One region of the Mesorhizobium sp. KR9-304 genome, then DNA from elsewhere that is predicted to be linked to it. Evidence: predicted binding sites of a transcription regulator. Region 1 holds the regulator's gene; the other holds the start of a gene.
What was found. The regulator PhoB, encoded in region 1, activates phosphate uptake and scavenging genes when phosphate is short. The targets are predictions, from matches to a motif close to TGTCATNNANCTGTCAT.
Positions count from the first base shown of each region.

Region 1 (7,790 bases):
GCCTGCTTCTGGGCAGACGTCTGAGCATCCGTCGAGATGTAGGTGTTGCCGGCAGCCTCGACGGCTGCCTTGATGGCGGCTTCGTCGGTCTTCCAGCGCTCTTCCTGGAAGGTCTTCCAGGAGACGGCGATGGTCTTGTCCTTGGCCGAAGCAGCGCCGGCAAACGCCAGCGACATAGCTACACCAGCCGCAAAAGCGGCCGCAAATTTCATCATGACTTTCCTCCCATGCGCAGCTATGCGCGACAATTTTCGGCCTTCACGCCGAGCGAGACTTTTTTCGGGTCTCGAAAAAATACTGGCTGAACGCCTACTTTCTGTCAATATCGATTTCGGAGGTTCCGGTCCAGCGCTTGGTCCGGAAGAACTATGCTTGGCAAGCCGGCTGCAAGTCTGCTTTGTCGGGCGGGCCCCTGCCGCCGACGGCGGCGGGACTTGGAGGAGGCGTTTGAATATGTCGGCAGGGATGCGCCATGACGATCTGCGCCGTCGCAACCGCGCGATGGTAATCGCCGCGGTGCGCCGCGCCGGCCAACCGTCGCGCACTGAGATCGCGTCCGCCACCGGCCTCAGCCATTCCACCATATCCGCGATCTCGGCCGACCTGATATCAGAAGGCATCCTCGCCGAGACGAAAGGAAGCGAGCATGCGACCGCGCGGCGCGGACGGCCGCAGGTGGCGCTGTCGCTCAATCCCAAGGCCGGCGCCGTGATCGTCGCCGTTCTGTCGCTCAGCGATCTTTCGGCTGCGATCGTCGATTATTCCGGCGTGCCCGTCGTCGAGGAGAACCGGCGGTTGTCGACCGCGACGATATCGCGCGACGAACTCGTCGCGGAACTCGTCGCCATGCTGCGCCGGCTGACCACGGGACGCTCGACCGGCCCGTTGAAGCCGCTGCGCATCGTCCTAGCGATCCAGGGCATCAGCGACGCTGCCGCCCGCGTCATGCTCTGGTCGCCGATCACGCCGCACCGCGACATTCCGTTCGCCGACATGCTCGAGCGCGAGTTCGCCATACCGACGACGGTCGAGAATGACTGCAATATGATGGCGGTCGCCTTGCGCTGGCGCGATCCGGCCCGCTACCGCGACAATTTCATCGCCATCCTGCTTTCGCACGGCATAGGCATGGGACTGGTGCTGAAGGGGGAGCTGTTCACAGGCACGCGATCGTCAGGCGGTGAATTCGGTCACATGATCCACCAGCCAAGCGGCGCGCTCTGCCGCTGCGGCCGGCGCGGCTGCGTCGAGGCCTATGCGGGCGACTACGCCATCTGGCGCAACGCGCATCGTAAGAGCGAGTACTCCACGCCGGAGGACGGCATCGGCAATGCAGACATGGTGGCGCTTGCCGCCCGCGCCCGCTCGGGGGAAGGCGCGGAACGAGAGGCCTACCGCACGGCGGGCACCGCCATCGGCTACGGTCTCGGCAGCCTTTTTGCGCTGATCGACCCGGCGCCGGTCGCATTCGTCGGGGGTGGCGCCGCCGCATTCGACCTCCTGGAGCCGTACATCCGCACCGCCATCGCGCAGACTGCCGGTGGTCAGCACTCCGACGCCATATCGTTCGACACTGTGGCCGATGAGCTGCCGCTCATCCTGCAGGGCTGCGCGATGCGGGCGCTTGCCTTCGTCGACCAGGAGATTTTCGCCGTCGGCCTAGAGGCGCTCGACGCCGGCAAGGAGGTCGCCTGACCCGGCGCAAGCCGCGCGGCCGGCGAGCAAACCTACGCCGGATCGAACGCCCGGGGCGGCTCCCCGCGCTTCAATATGTAGAAGCGGCCGGCGTCGACAGGCTGCCAGTCTCCGCTGGTGCCGTCTGGCCAGATCACGCGCAGCTCGGCCGCCGAAACCTTGCCCAGCCCGAAATGCCGCCAGCCCAACTGACCGCCGGCATGTCCGCCGCCGACCGTCGCTTCGCGCCGCATGACAGGCATGCCCTCGCAGCGTATCTCGATCCATGCGCCGATGGCGTCGCGGTTCGGACCCGGCTGCTCGATCTTCACTTCGATCCAGTGTCCCACGTCCGTGCTGGCGTTGCGCCAAATCTGCGCGGGCGAATTGCGGTTGACCACCACTAGGTCGACCAGCCCGTCGAGATTGAAATCGGCGAGCGCCGCGCCCCTCGCCTGCTCCACGCTGGCGACGCCGGCCTTGTCGCCGGCCTCCATGAACTTGCCGTCACTCTGCTGCAGCAGCAGGTTGTTGGGATCCTTCATCGCGAAATCCGGCATATCCCAGACATTGCCCTTGGCGATGAACAGATCGACGAGGCCGTCATTGTTCACGTCCTCGAATTGCGTGTGCCAGGCCGTGCTGGGCTTCAGGTCTTCGCCCTTATAGGGCCGGTGCGCGGTGACGTTCCTGGGATAGGCGACGTCGGCGTATGACGGCTTTGGCGGGGCGCCGTCCGCCGGCGCCACCGCCAGCGTCTGCAGCTTGTTGTCGGCCATGCTGGTCAGGAAATATTCCGGATAGCCATCGAAATTCAGGTCGTAGCTGGCGATGCCCATGCCCCAGATGCGCAGGAACTTCCACCCTTCGGCAGCGCTATAGAGCGCCGGCTCAATGCCCGGTTCGATCTTCCACATCTGCTCCTGGCCGCCTTCGTAATATTCGCGGTCGTTGGAAACGCGCAGCGACGGCGTGCCGGACCGGTTCCAGTCGGTGAACAGCATCGACAGCGGGCAGAAGCTCGGCTTCAGCGCGACCGGCGCGCCGAACTTGCGCTCGCCGGCCGCAGGGCGCAGCAGAAAGTTGTCGGTGCACGATCCCCAGGGAGAAATCTCTTCGTGGCGGTCGATGTAGCTGCCGACCGCGATCGTCGGCCAGTCGGCGCCCTTTTCCCAGGTCGCCGCAAGCGAGGTCCACCATGAATCGCCACCGGTGAAGCCCCACTCCTCGTTGGCGCGCTCGAACCTGCAGCCGCCTAGGCCACGCATCACGACGTTCTCGCCGACACGCAGCAGCACAACATCCCTGACGCCATTACCGTCGACGTCGAGGGGATAGGCGCCGGTGACTTTGTCCAACTCAAGACCGCTCTGCTCGGCCGTGAACTTCAGCGCGCCGCCTTGGCTGCTTGCATTGCGATAGAACTTCGCGGGCTGCTCGCCGCCGGCCAGCAAAATCTCCGGATATCCGTCGTCGTTGCAGTCGAAGGACGCCGCGCCGCCGCCGACCATGTACTCCCACTCACCCTTATAGACGCTGTCGATTCCGGCGCTTGCGGTCTCCTCGACGAAGCTCGGGATATCAGGCGAATTCTCCACGGAAAACGCGGTGGTTACCCCGGCGCACCCCAGCGCTGCAGCGAGTCCAAAAGACGCGAGGCGCATGGTTATTTCCTCGTCTTGAGCGCGTTCGTGTATTCGCCGATGCACCGCCCCTGCGCGAGCCCATCGACTATGGCGGAGCGGAAATGGATGCCGCCATAAAGCCGGGAGATGCCGGCCTCTTCGGCGGCCTCATGGAAACTCTTGTAGTTGCGCGGTTTGCGTCCGTCGGGCGAGCCTGTCTTATCTTCGAAGGCATAGTCGTCACCAAAGAACCCCGTCAGTACTGCGTCCATGGCGCCGGACACCGTGCTGTGTCCGCTGGGGTACTCCGGGAAGGGCGGCGTATTCAGAATAGGCTCCCACTTGGGGTCGATGGCCTTCTTGATATAGGTGATAGGGCGAATGAGGTTGTAGGCGTATTTCTCGCGCCAGCAGCCGACAAAGGCATCCGACATGGCCACGCCCATGCGCGCGAGCAGGTCGACATTGTCTTCCAGCGACAGGTTGGCGCGTTCGGCGACCTGGAGGGCAATCGATACCCAGTGGCCCGGGGGCGTCATAGACAGCATCGGATCGTCGGACCAGAAGCGTGCGATGGTTGCCTGCTCGGGCGTCGCATTCTTGACGGTCTCATAGACCTCGTTGGCCTCCCTGTAGAATTGGGTGTCCGGTTCGAAACTGAAGGGCGGGTTGCCCGGTAGCTTGCAGGTAGCGCCAGAAGGCACGGCAAAAGTACGGTTATTTCCCCATTCGGGCAGCAGCGGCAGCTGCTGCTGGCGGATCGGGCTGGTCGGCACCCACTTGCCTTCCCCCTTGGGTAAATCCCAATCTTCAGGGAATCCCATATTGTCGATGACCGCGCCGCCATCGGTCAGCGACCATTCGTGGATACTGGAGGCCATGGCCTTGCCGAATGTCTCGCTGCGCACCACGACGTCCTCGGAGACGCCAGAAATGGCCCGTCCGCGCCATTTCGTCTGCGCGGCCTTGATAGCGCGCAGCCCCGTCGGACCGGTATTGCCAAAATAGTAGACGATCGCATCCGACATCGCGGCATTTATGACGATCGTCTCATCGTAGACGGCGGCGACATCGCGCGCCGGCACCGCATCCAGCCCAGGCAACTGGCCCGCCAGTGACACCAGTCTGTCCGAGCCTCCCACGGCTGCCTCGAACGCGGTAACACCCAGATAGCCGAATGAGCGACTTGCTACCGGTGGCGAATAAGTCGCCGTGTGCCGAACCAGTTCGTTCATCAGGTAATACCAGTCGCGCAGCATTTCCTGCGGCGTCGGGCGATCGGCCGCTTTGGCCGGCAGCGTCGCGCACCACGCCAGCGCAATGACAGCACACGCCGCAAGCACGCGGCCCAGTAAACGCATGACCCCTCCCAAAAGCGCTTTTTATTTTTTTCGGCGCCCGGAATAATATGCACCGGACACGTCGGCTCGGCAAGAGTCGCTTGCGGCGGTCAGATTTTCGGAAGTTCAGTCTTCGCGGATTGCGTAGCCGGCGCCGCGTATCGTGCGTATGACATCAGGCATGCGTCCATTGTTGACTGCCTTGCGCAGGCGGCCGACATGCACGTCGACGGTGCGCTCGTCGATATAGATCGTCTCGCCCCAGACATTGTCGAGCAACTGGCTGCGTGAGAAGACGCGGCCGGGGTGCCGCATCATGAACTCGAGCAGGCGGAATTCCGTCGGCCCGAGCTTGATCTCGTTCTTCTTGCGGTAGACCCGGTGCGCCTCGCGGTCGAGCATGATGTCGCCGACCTTGAGCACCGAGGACAGCACCTCGGGCCTGGCGCGCCTGAGCAACGCCCGCACCCGCGCCATGAATTCCGGCGTCGAGAATGGTTTTACGAGATAGTCGTCGGCGCCGGTGGAAAGCCCGCGCACGCGGTCGCTCTCCTCGCCACGCGCCGTCAACATGATGATGGGCAGGCGCTGCGTCTCGGGCCGCATCCTGAGCCGCCGGCAGAGCTCGATGCCCGAGATCGCCGGGATCATCCAGTCGAGCACAAGCAGGTCGGGCGCATGCTCCTGCAGCCGGATTTCCGCCTCGTCGCCGCGCGTCACGATCTCGACCTGGTAGCCCTCGGCCTCGAGATTGTAGCGCAGGAGCACGCCTAGCGGCTCCTCGTCTTCCACCACCATGATCTTCGGCGCGATCATCTTCGGGTGTCCCTTGGGTGTGTCCTGATCCTACTCGGCCAGAACCGCCAGCGCGGTCTCGTCGAGCTTGGGACGGTTCGCCGGCAGTTGCTCGCCGGTTACCACATAATAGGCGTTTTCCGCGATGTTGGTCACGTGATCGCCGATGCGCTCGAGATTCTTCGCGCAGAACAGCAGATGCGTGCAGGCCGTGATGTTGCGCGGATCTTCCATCATGTAGGTAAGAAGCTCGCGGAACACCGCCGTGTATTTGACGTCGATCTTCTCGTCGTCCATGCGCAGGGTGCGCAGCCCGTCGGCGTCGCGCGCAACGTAGAGGCCGACGACACCTTGCACCTGTCCGAGCACCAGCTCCGCCATGGCCTCGATGCCGTGCGAGAGGCCGCGTGGCGCAGCACCTTGCCCGACCGCGCCGGCGCGCTTGGCGATATTCTTCGCTAGATCGCCTATTCGCTCGAGATCGCCGGCCATGCGGATCGCACCGACCACCGCGCGCAGATCCTGTGCCATGGGCTGGCGCTTGGCGATCAGGGTGATCGCACGGTCGTCGATCTCGCGCTGCCGCGCGTCCATGATCACGTCGTCGGAAACGACCCGCTGCGCAAGCGCATTGTCGGATGCAAGCAGCGCACGGATCGAAGAGCCGACCATCGAGCCTGCGAGATCGCTCATGTCGCGGATGAGCCGCTGGATGTGGTCGAGGTCCTCGTCAAACGAGGTGACCGTATGTTCGCCCATGATCTAGGTCCTCGTGATCTGTCGCAACAGGAACAGTCAATCAGCCGAAGCGGCCGGTGATGTAGTCCTGGGTACGCTTGTCGTCGGGGTTGGTGAACATCTTGTCGGTAGCGCCCTCCTCGACGAGGTAGCCGAGATGGAACATCGCAGTGCGCTGCGAGACGCGTGCCGCCTGCTGCATCGAGTGGGTGACGATGACGATCGTGTAGTTTGAGCGCAGTTCGTCGATCAACTCCTCGACCTTGGCGGTGGCGATCGGATCGAGCGCCGAGCAGGGCTCGTCCATGAGGATCACCTCCGGGGAGACGGCGATGGCACGCGCGATGCAGAGGCGCTGCTGCTGACCGCCCGACAGGCCGGTGCCGGATTCCGTGAGACGGTCCTTGACCTCGTTCCAGAGCGCCGCCTTCTTCAGGCTCCTCTCGACGACCTCGTCGAGATCCGCCCGGCTTTTGGTCAAGCCATGGATGCGCGGGCCGTAGGCGATGTTCTCGTAGATCGACTTCGGGAACGGGTTCGGCTTCTGGAACACCATGCCGACGCGGGCCCTGAGCTCCACGACGTCGATCGACTTGTCGTAGATGTCTTCGTTGTCAAGCGTGATTCTGCCGGTCACCCTGGCTATGCTGATCGTATCGTTCATGCGGTTGAGGCAGCGAAGGAAGGTCGACTTGCCGCAGCCCGAGGGGCCGATCAATGCTGTCACCTGCTTTTCGCGGATGTTGAGATCGACGTCGAACAGCGCACGCTTCTCACCGTAGTAGACCGAGACCTTGTCGCCCTTCATCTTGAAGACCGGCCCGTCCAAACCAGTCATGATTTTCTGCTCCACGGCCGCTTCAGTCATGATGTTCATATCCTCAACTCCGCTACCAGCGCCGCTCGAAACGCTTGCGCAGGATCACCGCAATCGCGTTCATGATTACCAGAAATGCCAGCAGGATTAGGATCGCGGCAGAGGTTTTCTGCTGGAAGCCTGCTTCGGGGAAGTCAGCCCACATGAATATCTGGACTGGGAGAATCGTCGCCGGATCGGTGAAGCCGCCCGGAATGTCGACGATGAAGGCGACCATGCCGATCATCAAAAGAGGCGCCGTCTCGCCAAGCGCATGCGCCATGCCGAGGATGGTGCCCGTCATTATACCTGGCATCGCCAGCGGCAGGACGTGATGAAAGACCATCTGCACCTTGGAGGCGCCAATGCCAAGCGCGGCTTCGCGGATCGATGGCGGCACCGCGCGCAGCGAGGCGCGTGAGGCGATAATGATAATCGGCAGGGTCATCAGCGCGAGCACCATGCCGCCGACGACCGGCGCCGAACGTGGCAGGCCGAAGAAATTCAGGAAAACCGCGAGGCCAAGCAAGCCGTAGACTATCGAAGGCACCGCCGCGAGATTGTTGATGTTGACCTCGATGATCGTGGTCCAGCGGTTCTTCGTGGCAAATTCTTCGAGATAGAGCGCCGCCGAGACGCCGATCGGAAATGCGATGGCGAGTGTCACTATCATTGTCAGGAACGAGCCGACGACGGCCCCCCAGATGCCGGCCAGTTCCGGCTCGCGGCTGGCCCCAGTGAAGAAGAAGATCGTATTGAACC
Region 1 covers NZ_JBDZDN010000001.1:2,122,473-2,130,262, reverse strand. Annotated here, with positions in the region: gene ABLE71_RS10275 (substrate-binding domain-containing protein) at 1-212, opposite strand, end outside; gene ABLE71_RS10270 (ROK family transcriptional regulator) at 454-1,695, shown strand; gene ABLE71_RS10265 (CRTAC1 family protein) at 1,728-3,338, opposite strand; gene ABLE71_RS10260 (vanadium-dependent haloperoxidase) at 3,341-4,660, opposite strand; gene phoB (phosphate regulon transcriptional regulator PhoB) at 4,766-5,455, opposite strand; gene phoU (phosphate signaling complex protein PhoU) at 5,486-6,193, opposite strand; gene pstB (phosphate ABC transporter ATP-binding protein PstB) at 6,234-7,049, opposite strand; gene pstA (phosphate ABC transporter permease PstA) at 7,063-7,790, opposite strand, start outside.

Region 2 (7,790 bases), 290 kb from region 1:
GGGGCGAGAGTTCCCTGAAGCCGGCTGGTCGATACGCACACGGCTCAACGCCGCGCCGTCGCTGTCGGCCAATATCGAGCGCTTCTCGCAGTTCCTGACGCTGGTCGGGCTGACCGCGCTCGTGGTCGGCGGGGTCGGCGTCGCCAACGCGGTGCGTGCCTATCTCGATTCCAAACGCGGCGTCATCGCAACCTTCAAGAGCCTCGGCGCGTCAGGGGGCTTCGTCTTTGCGGTCTACCTGATCCAGATGCTCATCATCGCCGGCATCGGCATCGCCATCGGGCTTGTGCTGGGTGCGCTCATGCCCTTCGCGGCGCAGGCAGCGCTTGCCTCGGTCATCCCTGTTCCCGCCGAGGTCGGCATTTATCCCTCGGCGCTTGGCATGGCAGCGCTGTTCGGCGTGCTGGTGACGCTTGCGTTCGCGCTGCTTCCGCTTGGCCGCGCGCGGGACGTGCCCGCAACGGCGCTGTTTCGCGAGATGGGTTTCGAGGCCGGTGCCCTGCCGCGCAAGCCCTATGTCTACGCCGCCGCCGGGATCGCCGTGCTTCTGGCGCTCACCGCCGTCTGGTTCTCCGGCGACCGGCGCATTGCGATGATCTTCGTCGGCGCGGTGATCTTCTCCTTCATCGTGCTGCGCAGCGTCGGCCAGTTCGTGCAGTGGCTGGCGAAGAAAAGCCCGCGCGTGCGGTGGGTGGCGTTGCGCCTTGCGATTGGCAACATCCACCGTCCCGGCGCGCTGACGCCCTCGGTCGTGCTGTCGCTCGGTCTCGGGCTGACGCTGCTGGTGACGCTGGCGCTGATCGACGGCAATCTCAGGCGGCAGATATCAGGCAGCCTGCCGGAACGCGCGCCCAACTTCTTCTTCGTCGACATACAAAGCACCGAGGTCGAGGATTTCGCAGCCTTCGTGGCGGGCGAGGCGCCGGCCGGCGAACTGATGCGCGTGCCGATGCTGAGGGGTCGCATCGTCGAGCTCAACGGTGTCGACGTGCAGAAGGTGACCGTGCCGCCGGAAGGCGCCTGGGTGCTGCGCGGCGACCGTGGCGTGACCTACGACGCGAAGCTGCCGGAGAACGCCACGCTGGCCGAAGGCGAATGGTGGCCGGAGAACTATGCCGGCGAGCCGCTGGTCTCCTTCTCGGCCGACGAAGCCAGTGAGATCGGGCTGAAGATCGGCGACACGATCACGGTCAATGTCCTCGGGCGCGACATCACGGCCCGGATATCCAGCCTGCGCAAGGTCGAGTGGGAGTCGATGGGCATCAACTTCGTCATGGTGTTCTCGCCCAACACCTTCGCGGGGGCGCCGCACAGCTGGCTGGCGACCCTGACCACGCCCGACGCCACGACCGCCGAGGAGGCACGGCTGCTCAACGCCGTGACGCGGAGCTTTCCGGCCGTCACCACGGTGCGCGTCAAGGATGCGCTCGACGTAGTAAACCGCATCGTCGGCCAGCTCGGCACGGCGATCCGCGCTGCGGCGAGCGTGGCGCTGATCGCCTCCGTGCTGGTGCTGTCCGGCGCGCTGGCGGCGGGAAACCACGCCCGCATCCACGACGCCGTCGTGCTGAAGACGCTCGGCGCGACGCGCAGGACTCTGATCGCCGCCTTCTCGCTCGAATATGCGCTGATCGGGCTGGCGACGGCGGTCTTCGCGCTCCTCGCCGGAGGCGTGGCGGCCTGGTATGTGGTTTCGCAGGTGATGCAGCTGCCCTCCGTCTTCCTGCCCGAGGTCGCCGTGGCGACCGTCATTGCGGCGCTGGTGCTGACGGTCGGTTTCGGTCTTGCCGGAACCTGGCGGGTGCTTGGCCACAAGGCCGCACCGGTACTGCGCAACCTGTAAAGGGCCGGACGCAGGCTCAGCCCAGCAGTAGCTGCAGTAACGCGCATGTGATGACGAAAAGTTCATCCGCTCACGCAGCGTTGCAGTCCGTTACGGGTCTTGTTCTTGACGTCAACAAGCATCATATTCTCCGCAGGCATGCTGGGACCCCGCCAGCGGCGCCTGGGCGCTTGAAAAGCCGCCTGACACCGGACGGGGCAGAAGCAATGAGGAATCCAATGGCTGAACTCCGCAATTATCAGACGCGAGCCGTGCCGAATGCCGGCAGCCGCGCTGATACGTCAATCGACGAGGGCCTGCGCGCCTATATGATCAAGGTCTACAATTTGATGGCGCTGGGCCTTGCCATCACCGGCGTGGCCGCACTCGCCACCATGATGCTGGCCACGACCAACGATCCGGCGGCCGCCGTCGCCACGCTCGGCAACGGCAAGATGCTGACCGGCCTCGGCGCCGCGCTCTACGGCTCGCCCCTCAAGTGGGTCGTCATGCTGGCGCCGCTCGGCATGGTCTTCTTCCTGAGCGCCCGCATCCAGTCGATGAGCCTCTCCGGCGCGCAGACCGCGTTCTGGGTCTTCGCCGGCCTGATGGGCCTGTCGCTGTCGTCGATCTTCCTGGTTTATACGGCGCAGAGCATCGTGCAGACCTTCTTCATAACGGCGGCCTCCTTCGGGGCGCTGTCGCTGTGGGGCTACACGACCAAGCGCGACATGACCGGCATGGGCACGTTCCTGTTCATGGGCGTGATCGGCCTGATCATCGCCATGGTGGTGAACATCTTCCTGGCGTCGCCGGCGCTGCAGTTCGCCATCTCGGCGATCGGCGTGCTGGTCTTCGCCGGCCTCACCGCCTACGACACACAGAAGATCAAGGAGATGTATTACGAGGGCGACGAGGTTCTGGTCGCCGGCCGCAAGGCCATCATGGGCGCGCTGACGCTCTATCTCGACTTCATCAACCTGTTCACCTTCCTGCTCTCGTTCCTCGGCAACCGCGAATAAGCGCAGGCTGGACCATCAAACACCGAAGGGCGGCCCAAGCGGCCGCCCTTTTCTTTTGGCGGCGCCCTCGATTTTATGCGTCCGGACAAAGACGCCGGGCGAGCATCGTGAACGAATCAATCATAAGGCCGGCGGCAGCCGCCGATCTCGACGCGATCACTGAAATCTACGCGGACGCGGTGAGGAACGGCACGGCGAGCTACGAGCTCGAGCCGCCGACGAGGGCGGAGATGGGCGCGCGCTTCGAGACGCTCGTTGTTGGCGGTTTTCCCTACGTCGTCGCCGAAGAATCGGGAACCGTGCTCGGCTACGCCTATGCGGGTCCGTTCCGGCCCCGCCCGGCTTACCGCTTCATCGTCGAGAACTCGGTCTACGTCGCGCCGCACGCCAAGGGCCGCGGCCTGGGACGGCTGCTGCTCGAAAGGCTGATCGCGGAAGCCGCAAAGCTCGGCTTCCGGCAGATGATCGCCGTCATCGGCGACGGCCATCCCGGCAGCGCCTCGGTGAAGCTGCACGAACGCATGGGTTTCCGTCACAGCGGCCGGCTGGAAGGCTCGGGCTACAAGCACGGGCGCTGGCTGGACACCACCTTCATGCAGCTGTCGATGAACGGCGGCGCGTCGACGGCGCCGGATCCCGACTCGCTGCCGGAACGGAAATTCAGGGCTGGCAGCGTGAAAGCCGGCTAAGGGCGCGCGGGCTTCACGACCTGCCGGGGTGCCTCTGCCGCGCCTCTCAGCGGAACGATCTCTCAGGCGTCGACCAGTCTCAGCTTGTTGTCGAAGACCGAAAGCACCCGGGCAAGTTCGTGGCCGCGCTTGAGGATCAGGCCCGTCGCTGATGTGACCGACCACGTGCCTTGCCGCCGGGCGAGCGACGGATTCTTCGTGATGCGGAAGAGCGGCGTCTCGCTGGTGCGGCGGAAGACGGAGAAGACGGCGCGGTCGGAGAGATGGTCGATGGCGTAGTCGCGCCATTCGTTGGCGGCGACCATGCGCCCGTAGAGCCGGAGAATCTGGTCGAGTTCGCGTCGCTGGAAGGTCACCGGCAGAGCTAGCCGCTCGCGCCGGACCTCGTGCAACGGAATCAATATTGAGGAATCGTCCCCACCCTCCGTCCCGCTGGCCCGATCCATCGTCGGTGACCTTTCATCACGGTTTCATGACGGTCGAAGCGTGACGTTTTCATGCTGCAATTGCAAGCCCCGGAAACGCGATCCGGGCAGCGTTCCAACATTAATCACAAATCGGTAACAGCCTGAAACATTCTGTATCGATTGGTGATGCTGCGCCACATTGCTGCCTTTTTTTATCCGCGCTGACGCCCCAATGTCCGACGAATTTACCCGTGTTGCCTGAGACGGTTCGGTCCGGCACCGGCTCGTAAACCCCAAGCCCCCCGCCCACGGGTCTGCGTCGGATCGAACCAACCTCGGCCTTCCCAAGGAAGCCGAGTGCGACGATCCCAAAATCCTGAATTCTGAATCACCGGTGCCGGAAGCAAGCTGGCGCCGGTTTTTCTTCGTTCCGGCTGGCCCGGGCCAAGCCCTAAGGCGTCTCGGCTTCCGGAGGAACAATGGCTGCGCCGAGGATCGGCCCGGGCAGCCCGTCCCTGGTCACGGACTGGAGAAGGATGGCGCAGCCGCCCTTCTTGTTGACCTCGCTGCGCGGCAATTCGAAGCGCGCCGCCTTGCCGTGCCACATTCCGGCGGTCTGCACGCTGGTGACGGGATTGGCGTAGGTGATGGTCTTGCCTTTGTTCTCGCCGCGCTCGATGGCGACGGGCCGCATCGGATCGAAATGCACCAGCACGAGGTGGGCGTCGCCCTTCTCTCCGGGCGCCGCCGCCGCATCGATCACGACGCTTTCGCCGGCGCGGGTGACGCCGATGTCGACCGACAGCCCGTCGCCCTTGTTCTCCATCTCGGTGATCGCCCAGGAGACCGCGTCGCCCTTGGCGCCGTTGACATGGGCGCGCCCGTTGATGACGGCCTGCGGCGTGTAGACCGTGCGCTTGCCGAACGCCTTGCCGTACCGATGCTGGCGCTCGGTGTTTTCCGGCGTCGCCAGAGTGTCCTTCCAGCCGAGATAGTCCCAGTAGTCGACATGGTAGCCGAGCGCCACCACGTCGCCTCTCTCGGCGAGTTCGGTCAGCACCGCGTCGGCGGGCGGACAGGAATTGCAGCCCTGGCTGGTGAAGAGTTCGACAACGGCCCTGGGCTTCAGAATGTCGCCGGCAAAGGAGGGCACGGCGCAAATCAGCGCCGCCGCCGCCGCCATCCTCAACAGGAGCCGTCTGTTCATGCGCATCCCGGTTCCGCCGGCAGGACCGGCTCTTATCGTTCGCCGGAATGCTTGCCAGACCGCCTCAACAAGAGGAAGTCACGTTGCGGTGAAACGGGATGGCCGAGCTCAGCCGACCCCCTCAACCGGCGCAGCCCGAGGGGGTCGTTCGATCGCCGGTTCAGGCGGCCAGGTCGCGCAGCACGTATTGCAGGATGCCGCCGTTCTTGAAGTATTCGAGCTCGTCGACCGTGTCGATGCGGCAGAGGATCGGCACGTTCTTCACGGTGCCGTCGCCATAGGTGATCCTGGCCGTCATCTTCTGGCGCGGGCGGATCTGCTGCAGCCCGTCTATGGTGACGGTCTCGTCGCCCTTGAGCCCCAGCGAGGCCCATGAGGTCCCCTCCTCGAAGCCGAAGGGGATGACGCCCATGCCGACCAGGTTGGAGCGGTGGATGCGCTCGAAGGACTGGGCGATTACGGCGCGCACGCCGAGCAGGTTGGTGCCTTTGGCGGCCCAGTCGCGCGACGAGCCGTTGCCGTATTCGACGCCGGCGAAGATCACCAGCGGCACGCCCTCCTGCTTGTAGAGCATGGCCGCGTCGTAGATCGAGACCTCCTCCTTCGACGGATAGTGGATCGTGAAGCCGCCCTCCTTGCCGTTCTCGCCCAGCATGTGGTTGCGGATGCGGATGTTGGCGAAGGTGCCGCGCATCATCACCTCGTGGTTGCCGCGGCGCGTGCCGTACTGGTTGAAGTCGGCGACGCCGACGCCGTGGTCTGTAAGGTACTTGCCGGCGGGCGAGGCGGCCTTGATCGAGCCGGCCGGCGAGATGTGGTCGGTGGTGATCTTGTCGCCGAACAGGCCGAGAATGCGCGCGCCCTCGATGCTGCCGATGCCGCCGGGCTTGTGGCCCATGCCGACGAAATAGGGCGGGTTCTGAACATAGGTAGAGTTATCGTCCCAGGAATAGGTCTGGCCTTCGGGCGCCTGTACCGCCTTCCAGTAGTCGTCGCCCTTGAAGACATCGGCATATTTGCGGGCGAACAGCTCGCGGGTGACGTTCTCGGCGACGAACTCGTCGATTTCCTGCGTCGAGGGCCAGACATCCCTGAGGTAGACCGGCTTGCCGTCGCGGTCTTCGCCGAGCGGCTCGGTGGTGAGATCCTTGGTCACCGTGCCGGCGAGCGCATAGGCCACGACCAGCGGCGGGGAGGCGAGGTAGTTCGCCTGCACGTCGGGCGAGACGCGGCCCTCGAAGTTGCGGTTGCCGGACAAGACAGCGGCGGCGATCAGGCCCTTGTCATTGATGGTCTTGGAGATCGGCCCCGGCAGCGGGCCGGAATTGCCGATGCAGGTGGTGCAGCCGAAACCGACGAGGTTGAAGCCGATCTGGTCAAGCTCCTTCTGCAGGCCGGACTTCTCGAGATATTCGGCGACGACCTGGCTGCCCGGCGCCAGCGAGGTCTTGACCCACGGCTTCTGCTTGAGGCCGCGGCGGTTGGCGTTGCGCGCCAGAAGGCCGGCGCCCATCAGCACCGAGGGGTTCGACGTGTTGGTGCAGGAGGTGATGGCGGCGATGACCACGTCGCCATGACCGATATCGTATCCGGCGCCCGGCACGGCATAACGCGCGGCGATGTCGGCGGTCTTCTTGTATTCGATTTCCATCGCCTTGGCGAAACCCTCGGCGATGCCTTCGAGAGGCACGCGGCCCTCGGGGCGCTTGGGCCCGGCCATGGACGGCACGACGGTCGAGAGGTCGAGGTCGAGCTGGTCGGTGAAGACAGGATCGGCGGAATCCGTGTCGCGCCACATGCCCTGCGCCTTCGAATAGGCTTCCACCAGCGCGATGCGGTTCTCGGCGCGGCCGGACATGGTCAGATAGCGGATGGTCTCGGAATCGACCGGGAAGAAGCCGCAGGTGGCGCCGTATTCCGGCGCCATGTTGCCGATGGTGGCGCGGTCCGCGAGCGTCATGTTGGAGAGGCCGGAGCCGAAGAACTCCACGAACTTGCCGACCACGCCCTTCTTGCGCAGCATCTGGGTGACGGTGAGCACGAGGTCGGTGGCGGTGACGCCTTCCTTCAGCTTGCCTGTGAGGCGGAAGCCGATGACCTCGGGAAGCAGCATGGAGACCGGCTGGCCGAGCATGGCGGCTTCAGCCTCGATGCCGCCGACGCCCCAGCCGAGCACGCCAAGCCCGTTGACCATGGTGGTGTGCGAATCGGTGCCGACGCAGGTATCCGGGTAGGCGATAATGTCGCCGTCCTGGCCGGTCGTCGTCCACACCGTCTGGGCGAGATATTCGAGGTTGACCTGGTGGCAGATGCCGGTGCCGGGGGGCACGACGCGGAAATTGCGGAACGCCTGCTGGCCCCATTTCAGGAAGTTGTAGCGCTCCTGGTTGCGCTCGTATTCCAGCTCGACGTTGCGGGCGAAGGCCATCGGCGTGCCGAATTCGTCGACGATGACCGAATGGTCGATGACGAGATCGACCGGCACCAGCGGGTTGATCTTCTGCGGGTCGCCGCCGAGCGCGGCCATGGCGTCGCGCATCGCGGCAAGGTCGACCACCGCCGGCACGCCGGTAAAATCCTGCATCAGCACGCGGGCGGGCCGATAGGCGATCTCGACGCCGGCCTTGCCCTTGTCGGTCAGCC
Region 2 covers NZ_JBDZDN010000001.1:1,829,950-1,837,739, forward strand. Annotated here, with positions in the region: gene ABLE71_RS08775 (ABC transporter permease) at 1-1,843, shown strand, start outside; gene ABLE71_RS08780 (Bax inhibitor-1/YccA family protein) at 2,062-2,844, shown strand; gene ABLE71_RS08785 (N-acetyltransferase family protein) at 2,952-3,533, shown strand; gene ABLE71_RS08790 (DUF2794 domain-containing protein) at 3,596-3,979, opposite strand; gene ABLE71_RS08795 (thioredoxin family protein) at 4,392-5,123, opposite strand; gene acnA (aconitate hydratase AcnA) at 5,308-7,790, opposite strand, start outside.
Region 2: a site for PhoB is predicted at 3,995-4,011, ahead of ABLE71_RS08790 (DUF2794 domain-containing protein). Genes of this name have one in related genera too.